2 regions of the Psychrobacillus sp. FSL H8-0487 genome follow, and region 1 is predicted to be linked to the other one. Evidence: riboswitches for the same ligand, from Rfam matches in the RefSeq annotation. Region 1 holds a riboswitch; the other holds the start of a gene.
What was found. Region 1 has a riboswitch for S-adenosylmethionine ahead of MHI47_RS08365 (MetQ/NlpA family ABC transporter substrate-binding protein). Riboswitches for the same ligand answer to the same signal wherever they lie in the genome.
Positions count from the first base shown of each region.

Region 2: it holds a riboswitch for S-adenosylmethionine, as region 1 does, so the genes downstream of both, mtnK (S-methyl-5-thioribose kinase) here and MHI47_RS08365 (MetQ/NlpA family ABC transporter substrate-binding protein) in region 1, are expected to answer to the same signal.

Region 1 is NZ_JBBOZA010000001.1:1,692,509-1,700,759, forward strand. Features, by position in the region: gene MHI47_RS08360 (methionine ABC transporter ATP-binding protein) at 1-842, opposite strand, end outside; gene MHI47_RS08365 (MetQ/NlpA family ABC transporter substrate-binding protein) at 905-1,726, opposite strand; SAM riboswitch class I at 1,819-1,934, opposite strand; gene MHI47_RS08370 (PPC domain-containing DNA-binding protein) at 2,088-2,588, shown strand; gene MHI47_RS08375 (hypothetical protein) at 2,774-3,115, shown strand; gene MHI47_RS08380 (pyridoxal phosphate-dependent aminotransferase) at 3,257-4,441, opposite strand; gene MHI47_RS08385 (hypothetical protein) at 5,209-5,571, shown strand; gene MHI47_RS08390 (carbon-nitrogen family hydrolase) at 5,669-6,445, shown strand; gene MHI47_RS08395 (PaaI family thioesterase) at 6,511-6,993, shown strand; gene MHI47_RS08400 (phospholipid phosphatase) at 7,268-7,936, shown strand; gene MHI47_RS08405 (MFS transporter) at 7,981-8,251, opposite strand, start outside.
Region 2 is NZ_JBBOZA010000001.1:3,748,415-3,756,665, forward strand. Features, by position in the region: gene MHI47_RS19195 (sugar ABC transporter ATP-binding protein) at 1-979, opposite strand, end outside; gene MHI47_RS19200 (sugar ABC transporter substrate-binding protein) at 1,040-2,128, opposite strand; gene mtnA (S-methyl-5-thioribose-1-phosphate isomerase) at 2,115-3,185, opposite strand; gene mtnK (S-methyl-5-thioribose kinase) at 3,185-4,372, opposite strand; SAM riboswitch class I at 4,448-4,604, opposite strand; SAM riboswitch class I at 4,762-4,866, shown strand; gene mtnW (2,3-diketo-5-methylthiopentyl-1-phosphate enolase) at 4,971-6,185, shown strand; gene MHI47_RS19220 (2-hydroxy-3-keto-5-methylthiopentenyl-1-phosphate phosphatase) at 6,190-6,855, shown strand; gene MHI47_RS19225 (methylthioribulose 1-phosphate dehydratase) at 6,852-7,466, shown strand; gene MHI47_RS19230 (1,2-dihydroxy-3-keto-5-methylthiopentene dioxygenase) at 7,482-8,015, shown strand; gene MHI47_RS19235 (heme oxygenase) at 8,092-8,251, shown strand, end outside.

The DNA.
Region 1 (8,251 bases):
ACTTCTGCCAATAACGGTTTTCCAGTACTTTCCCCTACAAATGTTAAACGAGTGACTGCGCCTGTAACATTCAACTGAGCAATCAATGAATTGGATAAATTCCGTTGGCTAATTGTATTTAAAAACTTTTTGGTAGTAGGGTGGGTAGGCTTCGTAAATAGATTGATAGCTGTATCCTGTTCCACGATAACTCCATTTTCCATGACATATACATGATCGCAAATTTTTTGAATGACATTCATTTCATGCGTGATTAAGAGTATAGTAATTCCTAATTCACGATTGATCTTTAGTAGCAAATCTAAGATGGAATCAGTTGTTTCTGGATCCAGTGCACTGGTTGCTTCATCGCTAAGCAATACTTCAGGTTCCTGAGCAAGTGCGCGAGCGATAGCAACACGTTGCTTTTGTCCACCTGATAACTGGTTAGGATAATTTGTATGCTTGTCAGTTAAACCAACTATGTCTAAATATTGCTCCACCCGTTTTTTTACCTCGTCTTTGTTATAGCCGAGTAGCTTTAGTGGAATGGCGATATTATCATAAACCGTTGCTGTTTTAAGTAGGTTAAATCCTTGAAAAATCATGCCAACTTTATTGCGAGTTTTACGCAATTTAGGGAGGGGTAAGGAAGTAAGTTCGACTCCGTTTATGAAAACTTTACCTTCCGTAGGTTTTTCCAGTAAATTTACGCAACGAATTAGTGTGCTTTTTCCAGCACCACTATATCCTATAACACCGTGGATTTCTCCTTGATTTACCCGTATATTTACTTGTTTTACTGCCTTTACAGCTCCACTTTTACTATTAAACTCTTTCGAGACATTTTCTAATACAATCATTTCACGATCTTCCTTTCTTTTTAAAGAAAACGCTACCGAAGTCGGTAACGTTTATGACTCCATTATTCGTCCCAGCTAGGTAAAACTGAACCTTTAAACTCTTCTTCGATGAATTTTTTAACTTCTTCCGATTGATATGCTTTGATAAACTTTTGGATTGTCGGATCATCTTTGTTTTCTGCACGGACTACAATATAGTTCACGTAAGGAGAATTGGAAGATTCTAGTAATATGGAATCCTCTTTTGGACTAATACCTGCTTCAAGTGCAAAGTTTGTATTGATGGCAGCTGCATCTACTTCACTCAGTTGTTTCGGGATTTGAGCAGCTTCTAGTTCAATAAATTCTAGGTTTTTTGGGTTTTCTTCAATGTCATAAATACTTGCTGATTCTCTTTTATCTTTTTTAATTTTGATAAAGCCATTTTCTTCTAAAATATATAATGCACGAGCGCCATTTGTAGGATCGTTTGGTAAACCAAAAGTTGCTCCATCTGGCAGGTCATCTATAGAATCATATTTGTCTGAATAGACACCCATTGGATTTAATATCGTTTTTCCTACAGGAACTAAATCTGTGCCATGGTCTTCGTTAAACGTATCTAGGAATGGCTCATGCTGATAGCTATTTGCATCTAAATCCTCTTCCGATAAGGCTGTATTAGGTAAAATATAGTCAGAGAAAACTTTAAGCTTAACTTCTAATCCGTCCTTAGCAGCCACTTTAGCAGCCACTTCTACAATTTGTTCATGTGGCCCAGCAGTTACACCTACTACTATTTTGTCCTCATTAATCGCTTTAGTTTCTGAAGTTGCATCATCTCCACAAGCTACAAGAGCTCCAGATAAAAGTACCGTTGACAATAAAAATCCAAATTTCTTCATTTTCCATTCCTCCAAATAATTATTCAGAACGTTGTATAAATATAAAAGCCCCTCTTTCAAAAGAAAGAGAGGCGCATACATACGTTAGTCCTCTCTTATCTATCAAAACAAAATTGTTTTGCTGGATTTAGCACCTTTCCACATAGATTATTAGGTGGATGGTTGCCGAGCTTCATAGGGCCAGTCCCTCAGCTACTCTTGATAAGAGATATCAGCTATTAAGTTTTTCAACAGTTCATAAAATATAATTTACTACATCAACTTATTAAAGTCAACCTACTTTTTTTGTAGTTGCGTATAACATTCTAAATAGTATATGTTTAATAAAAATAAATAATTATACAAAAAGGGTGTGTAAGCGTTGTCAAAAGTAAGAGCAAACTTTGCAGTTGGTCAGCTAGGAAAGGTAGTAGGAGCGCGTTTAGTATATGGAACTGATTTGCTAGAAGGAATAGAGGAATTGTGTAAAGTGAATGGAATTAATTCTGCTACAATTCTTAGTTGTTTTGGAAGTTTTCAAAGAAGTGGATTTGTTTATTTGATACCAAACGAAGATTCACCCATAGGTGTAGGGTACAATAACCTCGTTGTCAAAGAGGGGCCAATCGAGTTTTTGCAGGGGACGGGAGTTGTCTGTCAAAGAGATGGACAGTTTGAAACACATTTCCATGGGACAATATGTGACCAATATGGCAATATTTTTGGTGGTCATTTTATGAAAGGTGAAAATCCTGTTATTACAGTAGATTTAGTGTTGGCAGAAACTATTGGTATGGATTTTCAGCGGAAGTTTGATGAAGAAACAGGAGCAAATCAGTTTTATCCGGTAGAAAAGAAAAAAGATAAACCTAATCAGCTTTAACACAAATAGAAAATGCCGCCTCATTTAATGGGCGGCATTTTTGTTAAAATAAATCGCTATGTTAAAAGTGTTACACTTAAACTAACGCAGCGGTTTAGTCGAATAAATAAAATTAGAAAAAAGCGGAACTTTAGTTTGTTTATATTCGTAAATTATTATTATGACACTTGAAAGGGGGATTTTTTATGTACAAAGTGAATGGTATAGAAGCTTATGAAGCACATAATCGAACTGAGTTATTAGCAGGTTTAGAGGCAAAATCTGAATATATCCTTATTAAAGGAGACTATTATAAAGAAGTAAGAAAGATTATGGATACTCATCTTCCAGAGAACGAAAGTATAGGAGTGGCATTAGGAAGTGCGGGTGTGTTATCAATTCTTATTTATGCAATAGATGCAGTAAGAAATTCATTCAGTAATGCAGATAAAATGGATAAAAAAATTGACAGAAAGTTAAATTCATTCATGGTTAAAAAAATTACAGATGATGGTTTATTATTGAGCTTAAAGCAGTTAGATTATTAGAACTTGCATACATAGAACTATTTTGGATAGTTCTATGTGAATAAATACACTTAAACAAACGGGTGTTTTAGTAAAAACATACACCAAAGTAAAATGAGCGTGGAGATATATTCCAGCTCATTTTTTTATGTGCATTTCAAATCAACCTTTGCCTTTAACATAGCCAAATAAATTAAGCTTTCCGATCCTTGTAATTGCTTCTTTCAATCGGTCTTCATCCACTAACAATCCTACTCGAACATATCCTTCGCCGGATGACCCAAATCCATTACCAGCAGCAACCGCTACGTCAGCTTCTTGTAACAATAAATCTGCAAAAGCTTCACTCGTATAATTATCAGGGACTGGTAGCCAAGCAAAGAAGGATCCTTTCGGTGCAGTCACCTTCCATCCAATGCTAGTACAAGCTTCGACTAAAGCATTCCGTCTGCCTTCATATAGATTAACCAGTTCCTTTACACATGCTTGGCTACCGTTCAAAGCAACAGTTGCAGCATCTTGAACAGCAGGGAAGATACTAACAAATAAGTGGTCTTGAATAATATTAATAGCTTCAATGATTTTAGAGTTTCCAACTGCAAAACCAACGCGCCAACCAGCCATATTATAAGTTTTGGACAGTGTGTACATTTCGATACCAACGTCTTTTGCTCCATCAGCTTGTAAGAAGCTTACTGGCTTCACACCGTCAAAACCTATTCCTCCATATGCAAAATCATGGACAATAGCAATATCATTTTCTTTTGCCAATGTAACAGTTTCTTGGAAAAAGTCTAAATTAGCGATAGCGCCAGTAGGATTATTTGGATAATTTAAGTACATAAGTTTTGCTTGTTGTTTTTGTTGTTCTGTTAATGAGCTATAATCCGGCAGGAAATTATTTTCCCCCAGTAATGGCATAGTATTAAACTCGACATTTGCCAATCCTACTCCCGATAAATAATCAGGATAACCAGGGTCTGGAAGTAACATTAACTCATGCTCATTCATCAAAGCTAATGGGAGTTCTACTAACCCAATTTTCGTTCCAAATAAAATTGCCACTTCCGTTTCAGGGTCAATATCTACATTATATTCCCGTTTATAAAAATTGGATGCTGCTTTTTTAAAATCCCCCGTTCCACGAAAGGGACTATACCTATGATTTAGTGGATTAGCGGCCGCTTCTTGGACTGCTTGCACAATATGTGGGGGAGTGGGCTGATCAGGATTACCTTGTCCTAAATTAATCACATCTCGACCCTCTAGAACTGCATCTCCCACTTTTTTGACAAGTGTAGCAAAGAACTGAGAAGGTAGATTGTTTAAACGGTTTGAAAATTCCATGTACAAAACCTCGTTTTCTAAAAAGTTGCATTTGTATTTTTATTCTAACAAAAATAAATAGCTTGTCTATGTATTGGTTGGTTTTTATAGTTATTGATTTTTAAAATGTGAATCTTTTTTCATGCTTGGACGTGTAGGACTGGACATCTTTTTCCTGTATTACATTTTTCCAACTAGCATGACGATAATTCCAACTAGAAAGCCTAAAATTCCAACAAAACGTACCAATATTCCAACTAACCATCAAATTAGAGCTCCAAAAGATTGCCTTGATGTCACTTACGCCCACTTTTTAAATAATTCCCTTCGTAATTCACTGAAAACCGCTTAATAAGATACTAATAGCTTCAAAAAGTATTACGGATGATTTTGCGTGTCTTGGCATAAGGTGTTGCCTACTAGGAATATATTAAGATAGGACTGCCAAAAGGATAGGATGGGTGCGATTAGACAGAGGTCGGTAACATCTGGCGGAATTGGATTTGGAGTAATATTGGCGATAGTTATCTCATGGACAGTTAACAAGTCGATACTGTGGGCGATTATTCATGGTTTCTTTGGATGGTTCTATGTACTATATTATCTGTTGCAATATTGACCTTCCAAGTACCCCAATAAAGCACTTAGGCACATAGTCTAGGTGTTTTATTAATACGAATTATCTTAGAAATAGTGGACTTTAAAATTAAACGTAAGTCCAGAATTGCACCCCATGCATAGTGCAATTCCATGGCAGATTACAATTTTCAAAAGAAGGGTGTTGTTAGATGAAACGATTATTAATACTTCTTACACTAACCTTACTAGTAACAGCATGTGGATCCGTTAACGAGAATATTAAAGCAGAAATGCATGGCGATGTTGAGCAGGTGCTTACTACTATTGAAACCTCATTAGAAATGGACAGAGAGCCGACAAGCGAAGAATGGGAAACTTTTAATGAATACAAAGAAAAGTATGACTCAAAGTTAAGTGATGGAGAACTCAGTGATGATGAACGATTACTAGATACGTTGGTGGAAGGTCTCATTAGCAAAGTAGATAACAAACAATCTTTAGACTCTGCGGATAAAAGATTAAAAGGAGAAATAGAAGAAATACGGACTTTTATGGAGAAAGGGGAATATTAAATAAAGCAACGAATTCATTGTTTGATTTACAAGAATAGTTGCATTTATCCGTCAAATCTTATAACCTTTTAATAATTATGTCTTTAGGAGTGTCAAAATGAGAATTGCATGTGTTCAGTTAAATATAGCTTTTGGGGATCCGAAGGAAAACTTTAGAAAAGTAGAAGAAAAGGTGCGAAAAGCTGCGATGCTGAATGCAGAAATCGTTGTATTACCTGAAATGTGGAATACGGGTTATGATTTAACGAATCTTGAAGAAATAGCTGATGTAAACGGCGAAGATACTAAAAGTCTCCTCGCGCGATTAGCTAAAGAATTACATATTCATATCATTGGCGGATCCGTTTCTACGAAAAGAGGTAATCATTTCTTTAATACGATGTATGTCGTGAATAATATTGGTGAGGTAATAGCCGAATATGATAAAGCACATTTGTTTAAATTAATGGATGAGCATCTTTATCTAGAGGCGGGAACAGACAAAAATATCTTTACGTTAAATGATGTCGATATGGGCGGCGTTATTTGTTATGATTTACGTTTTCCAGAGTGGTTCCGAACACATTCATTGGCTGGAGCTAAAGTTATATTTGTACCCGCACAGTGGCCAGCTGGAAGAATAGATCATTGGAAAATATTATTGCAAGCTCGTGCGATTGAAAATCAGTGTTTCATCGTAGCAGTAAATCGAGTTGGAGAAGATCTGAACAATTCGTTTAATGGAAACTCGATGGTAATTGCGCCATGGGGTGAAGTTCTTTGGCTTGGAGCAGAGGAAGAAACAATCGGACTAGTAGAAATTAACTTAGATGAAGTGGATGAAGTTAGAAAGAGGATCCCTGTTTTTCAGGATCGCAGAGTGGACATCTATTAATAGAATCTCGCTATCTGTATTGACGTACGGGTAGCTTTTTTGTATGGTTTTCTAAAGGGGGAGTTATGATGGTAGAAAAAATTCGCGCTATTCAAGATGAGTACCCAGAGGATTTTGCTTGGTGTTACGGTTGTGGAAGGATGAACAAAGATGGGCATCATTTCCGTACTGCCTGGGATGGGGAACATACAGTAACTATATATGAACCGAAGGAAGAACATATTGCTATACCTGGCTTTGTATACGGGGGTCTAATAGGGGCACTGGTAGACTGTCATGGAACTGGCTCTGCTTCACTCGCATTACATCGAAAAAATGGGTTTGAACCAGGAAGTGGAGAAACGCCGCCTCGTTTCGTAACTGGCTCACTTCATGTCGATTTCCTAAAGCCAACACCTCAAAAAGTTACTCTTAAAGCAGTTGGCAAAGTAGAAGAAATTCATCCAAAGAAATTCAAGGTAATAACAGAAGTATTTGCGGGAGAAGAACTATGCGCTCGCGGTGAAGTTCTTGCTGTAGTGATGCCTAATACTTTTGGAAAACAATAGAATAATTATAAAACCTGCAACTAAAACAATACGTCTTTAGTGCAGGTTTTTTTGACATATTGAGTAATACTATAAGAAAGCGAAACTAAAAGAGACAGGAAAAATTTATGAAATAAGACATGTAAGTAACTTTCTCTTGTTATCCTAAAAGGCTCCTAGAAAACGAAAGAATCAGGATATGACGTTAAAGGACTAGGCGGTTTTTGCTTGGTTTTTTAATTTTCTGATTAAATTTTTTGGAATATGGGAATGGAATAGAAAGGAGGACGATTGAATGGATACGTTTTTATATATTCTTTATACATTTTTATATACGGCATTATTGATATGGGGATTATATGGTATAAGAAAGCAAGAGTTGGCCAAATGGAGCAGTGTTATTTATATAGTTATACTCCCACTGATTTATGATAATTTGATACTAGCAACAGGCAAGTGGATTGGCGAAGGAGAATTATTGGAAAGCTTAAACTTCTCTCGTTTTTGCTTGCACGCTTTAATAACCCCACTACTTGTAATGTATTCAATAGGAACACTACGAGAAAGTGGAATTGAATGGGCAAAGAAAAAATGGTTAGTTATAGTAGGTATTATTTATACGATTGGTTTAATGGTTTTTGAATTTTTAGTAGAGGTTGTTGGATTGGAAATTGAAGTGGTGAAGGAGTATGGTGTCGTCAGCTATTCGAATGTGGAGGAAGCGACAGGCCCGCCAATTATGGTGTTATTTGTAACACTTATTCTTATTGTAGCGAGTGCAATCGTATGGAAAAAAACAAAATGGCCGATTTTCTTTATAGGTGCCATAGTTATGACTATTGGAAGTGCCGTACCTCTTAATATAGAAAGTGGAGCAGTGACGAATGCATTTGAGTTGTTTTTAATCTTTACATTAATATGGACTAAACGACGTTTGATAACAGGACAGCTTCATGATAAATAGCATCAGGATAAAAGGCATACTAGATTCTAGTATGCCTTAACAGCCTAACTGTTTACGATTTGATCCACAGGAGGTGCAGTTTTTGGTTCTGGAACTTTTGTTAGAATGATAAAGCCAATAATGAATAGTATTATCAGACTAAATACTCCGTAGGAAGAGTTTCCTGTTACTTGTGCAGTAATAGCTACTAATAGCGGTCCCATAATAGATGCAAATTTACCAAAGATATTATAAAATCCGAAAAACTCATTGGAATTTTCTTTTGGAACTATTTTAGCGAAATAGGATCTACTAAGGGCTTGAATACCGCCTTGA
Region 2 (8,251 bases), 2.1 Mb from region 1:
TGGGATGCTTTATTTTTAAGGTGTTTCCTAGGATTTCCATACTTCCTTCTGTATATGGAGAATATCCGAATAACGTTTTAGCTAACTCTGTTTTCCCCGCCCCTACAAGACCGACAATCCCAACAATTTCTCCTTCAGACACTTGAAAAGAAATATCCCTTACCTTTTCTCCTCTTGATATATTTTTAACACGAAGTAATGTATTTCCTAATACATGTTTACGAGCAGGAAAATCTTTGCTATAAGAAGTTCCTAGCATAGCTTCAACAATCTCTTCTTGGTTAGTCTCAGAAGTATTATAGGTCCCAACTAACGTACCTTCTGCCATAACGGTCATCCGATCGCAAATCTCAAATACTTCTGGTAGTCGATGTGATATGAATATGCACCCTACTCCTGTCGCTTTTAGCTTTTTAATGACTGAAAATAACTTGGTAGATTCATTTAGGGATAGAGGTGCCGTCGGTTCATCGAAGATAATAACCTTTGCAGAACTTACAAGTGCTCGCGCTATCAATACCAACTGTTTTTCTGCTAGAGAGAGCATAAATGCAGGTATTTCTACTGAAATATTGACTACCTGTAACTGCTTCAGGGCATTCCGTGCTTCCCTATTCAGTTTCTTTTTGGAGATGAACATATTAGAACCAGCAACAATCTTATCCAGCAATATATTCTCTGCAACCGAGAGTTCCGCAACGATGGCAGTATCTACCTCTTGATATACACAATAAATTCCAAAATCCTTTGCGACTTTAGGCGAACGTATACGTATTCTTTCTCCTTCTAACAAAATTTCTCCCACATCTTGCTCATACACACCAGAGAGTACTTTCATAAGCGTGCTTTTCCCTGCGCCATTTACCCCAAGTAAAGCGTGAACCTCGCCTTTTTTAAGTTCAAATTCAGCATTTTTCAGAGCATTTACATTTCCAAATGATTTATCTATAGCTTTCATGGAAAGAAAAGGATTCAGCATCGATTGCTCCTTTCTGAAAAAAGCTGTCCCATTAAACAGGACAGCTTAAATTCTTTTAAGTTATCTGTTTTCCTCTAATCCTTTTAATTCATCTGTGTAACCTTGATCACTTGCTCCCCAACCTTCAATATGATCACTGAGTTCATTAGTTGTTACTGTTTCTTTCGGCAATTTAGATGCTTCTACAAAAACTGGTTCTAATACTACTTTTTCTTCTACATTGCCTCCGCTTATTTTTTGATATAAATAACGAACTTGAATACGGCCGATATCCTTAGGATCCACTGCTGCCGAGGCAACCCAGGGACTATTCTCATTTTGAATCATCTGTAAATCTTCATCACTCATATCGATACTATATACTTTAATATCTGTACGTCCCGCTTGCTCTATCGCCCGAACTGCACCTTTGGCAAACTCGTCCCAAGCAGCCCAAACAGCGGTGATTTCACCTTTGTTGGGATACTGCTTTAATACCGCTTCCATTTGTGACTGGGTATCTAAAGCTGTATTTTGCGTTGCTGCACCGAATGTGGCAATTTCTTTTATCCCTGGATTCTCTCCTAGAAAATTCTCATATGCTACTTGTCGTCTTTCCATTGGAGCAAAACCCGCTACCCATATTTTCACGATATTGGCTTTCCCATTTGAATCTTCCGCTAGTTTTTCTAGCGTCATTTGAGCCATTTTTTCATCGCCTTGTTCTAAAGAGGTTACTCCCTCAACTTCTACTCCCGCATCAAATGCGACAACCGGAATTCCCTTTGCAACCGCATTCTCAACTCCTTGGTTCAGTGATTCTTTTGTGCCATGATCTATTAAAATACCGTCAACTCCTTGATTCACAGCGGCATCCAAATTGGACGCCATTTTAGATAAATCTCCTTCAGAAGTAAACACCGTTACTGTTCCACCAAAATTCTCTACTTGCTCCTTTACCCCTTCAATATATTGAGCTGAAAATGTCCCTAAATTTTGTTGCATAACTAATGCAATTTTCTTGCCGGCTAACGGATTTTCTTTAGCCTTGGCATCACCGTTAGAGCTAGATGACTTAGTTGTTTCTCCTTCAGCTTTTGGCTGACATGCAGCGAGTAAAACCGCTATTACTAAAATCGTAAATATTAACCAGTACTTATTTGTTTTCATAATCCTTCTCCTTTTCAATTGAATCGACTATTTGAGTTGAAATATTTTCAAGATAGTTTGGATAAATAATACCTATTTCTGTAATTATGGCAGTGATATATTTAGCTGGTGTCACATCAAAAGCAGGGTTAAATACTTTTGTGTTTGATGGGGTAATAGCTTTGCCGTTAATATTAATAATTTCCTCTACTTTCCTTTCCTCTATTGGAATTTCTTCTCCATTATTTATGGACAAATCGAATGTAGAGGATGGTGCAGCCACATAAAATGGAATCCCAAATACAGATGCAAGAATTGCTAAGTTTAGGGTTCCTATTTTGTTTGCTGTGTCTCCATTTTTTGCTATCCGATCTGCTCCAACGATAATTGCTTCTATTCCCTTTGCGCCTATCGTATGTGCAGCCATACTATCTGTTATGAGCGTAACATCGACACCTGATTGTTGCAGTTCCCATGCTGTTAAACGGGCGCCCTGAAAGACAGGTCGAGTTTCACATGCAAACACTTCAAATTCTTTTCCACGTTCCTTCCCTAGATGAAAAGGAGCCAAAGCAGTACCATACTTAGCGGTGGCTATAGATCCAGCATTACAAATCGTCATTACCTTCGTTTTATCTTCAAGTAGAGAGAGTGCAAACTCGCCGATACTTTGACAGGACTCCTCATCTTCCTTGTGAATTATTTTTGCTTCTTCAATTAGAATCTGCTTTGCATCCGAAACACTATCTATTGGACTCGCTGCTTTCAACAAACGGTCAAGTGCCCAAACCAAGTTGACAGCAGTAGGTCGAGATTCACCCAAGTATGCTGCATCTCTTTTTAAGTATTCTAGAAAATCTATCATTGAATTTGTTTGATAACTCTGCGCCTCAATAGCTAATCCATACGCTGCCGTAATTCCAATGGCTGGAGCTCCACGAACTTTCAGAGTAATAATTGCATCGTGAACTTCTTTCATATTTTCTAGTGTTATATAGATAATTTCATGGGGAAGTTTCTGTTGATCTAAAATTATTAACCGCTTACCTTCCCACTTAATCGATAATGGAACATTCATTATTGAATTTCTCCTAACAGCTCAATTACAGCATCTATTGAGTTTATTTCATGACGACTCACTATTAGTCTTTCTCCAGCTTTAAGCGTTCGTTTTTTGGTTAAAATTCGTTGCTCATGGTTTTCAATACTATCTAAGTCTTTCACATGTGCTAGTCCAATCGTTCTACGAATTAGCTCACAGCCTGCAAACCCTACGGAATCATGGAATATTTTTTCTAGCACAAATGCCTCATAGCCTTCTATACTTTTATATAAATCGGACTCTCCTTTTTTCCAACACTCTGAAAATTTAGCGCAAAATGTGTTCCATGTATTCTGTATATGGGTATGTATAGCATCCCGTTGGTCATCTTGACGCGTAAAGGATTGAACTATTAAGTTCCCCAAAAATAAGCCAATATCAAATCCAATTGGGCCGTAAAATGCAAATTCCGGGTCAATTACTTTCGTTTCCGCTTCACTCGCAAATATACTTCCGGTATGAAGATCCCCATGTAACAAAGCTTCGGCTTCCGTCAAAAAACTTCTTTTTAGCTTGGCTACTTCCAATTTCAACAAGTTGTTATTCCAAATAGCTTCCACTTCTGCTTGTAATGCTGGCTCAAAGTCATTTGTTTCATGATCAAAAAAAGGATCTGTAAAGATTAAGTCTTCTGTGATCTTACATAGCTCGGGGTTAGAAAATTCTACAACAAGTGACTTTTTTTCAAAGGGGTGGAGTGCAAAGTCAGAAGTATTGAAAAGTGTTAAGGCTAGATATTCGCCAATATCGGTTGATAATTTAGGATAGGACTTTCCTTTTATCAAGCCCTCACGAACTATTTCAAGATGAGACAGATCTTCCATGATTGTGATTGCTAAGCTTTCATCAGTTGCATAAACTTTTGGGACTAATCCAACTGCGTATTCTCCATGTTTTTGTAATGCACTAGCTTCGATCTTTGCCCTTTTCAAAGTAAGTGGCCAGCTCTCCCCGATGACCTTTGCATAGGGTAAGGCCTGTTTAATAATAATGCCTTTCTCACCGGATCCATCTGTTACACGGAATACATAATTTAGATTTCCATCACCAATCTCTTCGCAAACTAATGGAGCTTCGCTAGAAAATAATGATAACTCTATCGCCAGTGAAATTACCGTTTCTTTAGTTAATGATTCATATTCTTTCATTACTACTACCGCCATTATGATCGTCCTCTCATTTACAAAATAAAAAACCTCTTTCCAAAAGAAAGAGGCTTAGAATAAGAGATTCTGAACCTCTTATCTCTCAGAAAGTAAACTTTCTGATGGAATTAGCACCGTGCCTTACGGAATTTTACATTCCGGCGCATAAAGCGCCCCGTCTCACAACGGTATTACGGTCGGTTGCTGGGCGTCATCGGGCCATTATCCCTCTGCCTGCTCTTGATAAGAGTGCGGTACAACTATGATGTTTGTTTAGAATCCTAGCATATTAGAAAAAGCTATGTCAATACAATTTTGAATAATGATAATTTTTCAATTTCTTGTTGACAGAATTTTTAATGCATGGAATAATCAATATAATTTATTAAATACAAACTGAATATTTTTTCTTATTTAGAGCAGGTGGAGGGACAAGCCCTATGATACCCGGCAACCGATTCAATTATGAACACGGTGCTAATTCTTGCAGTCAAATGGCTGAGAAATAAGAAGTTGTTAAGCTATTAACCTCTTCTTATTTGAAGAGGTTTTTTATATTATCTGTCTAGCTCTAGCGCCTAGGCACTTACGCTTTTCTAATATTAGGAGTGAAAAAATGAGTGGAATTACTGCGCACTATCAACTATACGGAAAGTCTGGTTCTTTTGAAAAAAAAGCGGATGATATTGCCCTTGGATTGACTATTGGTTCTTGGACCAATTTAGCTTTTTTAGAACAGGAACAGCTAAAAAAACATAAAGGAACTGTACGATCGGTTACTGAATTTGAAAATATTCTTCACCCCATTCATCCGGAAAGAATTAAAGGAGAAATTAAAGTATTCTATCCTGCCGCAAATTTTTCAGCAGATATACCAGCAATTTTAACTACCGTTTTCGGCAAACTATCTTTGGATGGAGAAGTAAAATTATTGGATTTAGAATTTGACACAAATATATTATCCCATTTCCCTGGCCCTCGCTTCGGCATTCAAGGTATCCGAGAAAGATTGGGAGTTTATGAACGTCCACTCATCATGAGTATCTTCAAAGGTGTCATTGGAAGAGATATCGAGTACCTAGCGCAACAACTGAAGCAACAAGCACTTGGTGGAGTTGACCTTGTAAAAGATGACGAAATCCTATTTGACAATCCACTCACTTCTTTTGAAACACGTATCAATACTGGTCGAGAGGTATTAAGACAAGTCTATGAAGAAACTGGTCATCGTACTCTATACGCAGTAAATTTGTCGGGACGTACATTCAAACTAAAGGACAAGGCCAAAAAAGCACGGGAACTTGGAGCAGATGCGCTCTTATTTAATGTTCATGCATACGGTTTAGACGTTCTTCAGGAGTTAGCAGAGGACGAAGAGATTCAATTACCACTCATGGCTCATCCGGCTTATAGCGGAGCATTCACATCCTCAGGATTTTATGGAGTTTCCACGGCACTTGCGCTTGGTAAACTTACCCGCTATGCAGGAGCAGATTTTTCATTATTCCCTTCTCCTTATGGCAGTGTTGCACTTGAAAAATCTGTAGCTCTTTCTTTAGGGAAAGAACTAACAAAGCCTAGTGAAGTAAAACAAAGCTTTCCGGTGCCTTCTGCAGGCATTCACCCTGGTCTCGTACCACTGTTAATGAATGACTATGGAATCGACAGCATCATTAATGCCGGGGGTGGAGTACACGGTCATCCGGCCGGTGCAACCGGAGGAGGTTTGGCTTTTAGACAGGCAGTATCGGCTGTTTTGGAAGGTATTCCATTAGAAGAAGCAGCTAAAACCCATTGTGAATTAAACACAGCACTTGAATTATGGAGGTGATAATATGAGTAATCTTGTAGTTTTTTGTGACTTCGATGGAACTATTACCAATCAGGATAACATTATGGCAATCATGAAAGAGTTTGCTCCACAAGAATGGACATCGATTAAAGATGATATTTTAGGACAACGAATTTCCATACAAGATGGTGTAGCAAAAATGTTCACACTCCTTCCTGTTGAGTCAAAAGATGACATTATCTCTTTTGTGCTTAAGCAGGCAGTCATCCGTGATGGGTTTAGTGAATTTGTCTCCTATGCAAAAAAACACAACATACCACTCTACATCGTAAGTGGCGGCATAGACTTTTTTGTCCACAAGCTACTAGAACCATTCGGGCCATTTGCAGGAGTCTATTGTAATACATCCGAATTTTTCAAGGATACAATTCACATTGAGTTTCCGTATAGCTGTGATGATCGATGTACTAGCCAAGGCTGTGGTTGCTGTAAACCCTCTATTATTCGTACCCTTCTTGACCAAGATGCTGTGAGCGTTGTGATTGGGGATTCCATCACTGATCTTGAAGCAGCAAAATTAGGTAATGTCGTTATTGCGAGGGATTTCTTAATCGAAAAATGCGATGAATTGAATATTCCCTATGAACCTTTTGAGAACTTCCACGATGTGATAAAAATTATTGACGCAAAGTTAGGTGTGGAAGTATGACTTTACAAGATAAATGGGAAGAACTTGCAGACATAAAAGATGAATTAGCCGTACGGGATTGGTTTATGGGGACGAGCGGTAATCTTGCTATTAAAGTACATGATAATCCTATGGAGTTCTTAGTGACAGCAAGCGGAAAAGATAAAAAAAAGAGAACAGCAGAGGATTTTTTACTTGTTGATGCAGATGGAAACCCAGTCGAAAATACACATTTAACTCCATCAGCCGAAACATTATTACACTGTGCAATATATCGCGAAACAAATGCAGGTTGTAGCTTACACATCCATACAGTTGCAAATAACGTTATTTCCGAATTATATGGTGACAAAGGTTCAGTGGATTTTCAAGGTATTGAACTTATTAAAGCTTTTGGAATGTGGGAAGAGGATGCCATACTATCGATACCCATTATCCCTAACTACGCCCATATACCAAAGCTTGCAGAAGAGTTTACACCGTATATTTCTGCAGACAAGGGAGTTATACTCATTCGAAATCACGGAATAACTGTTTGGGGAAAAGATGGATTTGAGGCAAAAAAATTACTTGAAGCTTGCGAATTTTTATTTCAGTATCAATTAGCACTACATCAAATACACTCAAAATAGAAAGGAAGATTGTTAATGGCTATTATTAAAATTCAAGGAACAAATGAAACAATTAAAGAGCAAAAAGAGGTAGCAGCATTTTTAGAGAACCAAGAAGTAATTTATGAGCATTGGGATATTAACAAACTACCAGAAAACCTTCGTGAAAAATTTGACTTAAGCGACGGAGAAAAGCAAGAGATTCTCCAAGCCTTCCAAATTGAAATAGATGATATCTCTAGTCGCCGTGGCTATCAAGCGGCCGATATTATCTCTCTTTCAGATTCGAACCCAAACTTAGACGAACTATTAAAAAATTTCGAACGCAAACACCTTCATACCGACGATGAAGTTCGTTATATTGTAAGTGGTCACGGTGTCTTCATCATACAAGGCAAGGATGAACGCTACTTTGAAGTTCATCTTTCACCTGGTGATTTGATATCTGTGCCTGAGAATATTACACATTACTTCACATTATCAGAGGACCGTAAAGTTGTTGCTGTACGCATATTTGTAACAACAGAGGGGTGGGTCCCAGTTTATCAAGAGGAAGCAGTAGAACAATAGAGGTAAATGCTCTTTGTAGGAATAAGAAAAAAGGAATGCTATACTAACTTTATCTAATAAGAAAGGAGAATGTACAATGATTATTGTAACGAATCGCATCAAAACCAAACCAGGATTTGCAGAAAAAATGGCTCCAAATTTCACAAAACCAAGCCCCCTTCAAGAAATGGAAGGCTTCATCAAAGTAGAGGTCGCTATTACTCAAGGACCAACTGAATATGATGAAATGAATGTAA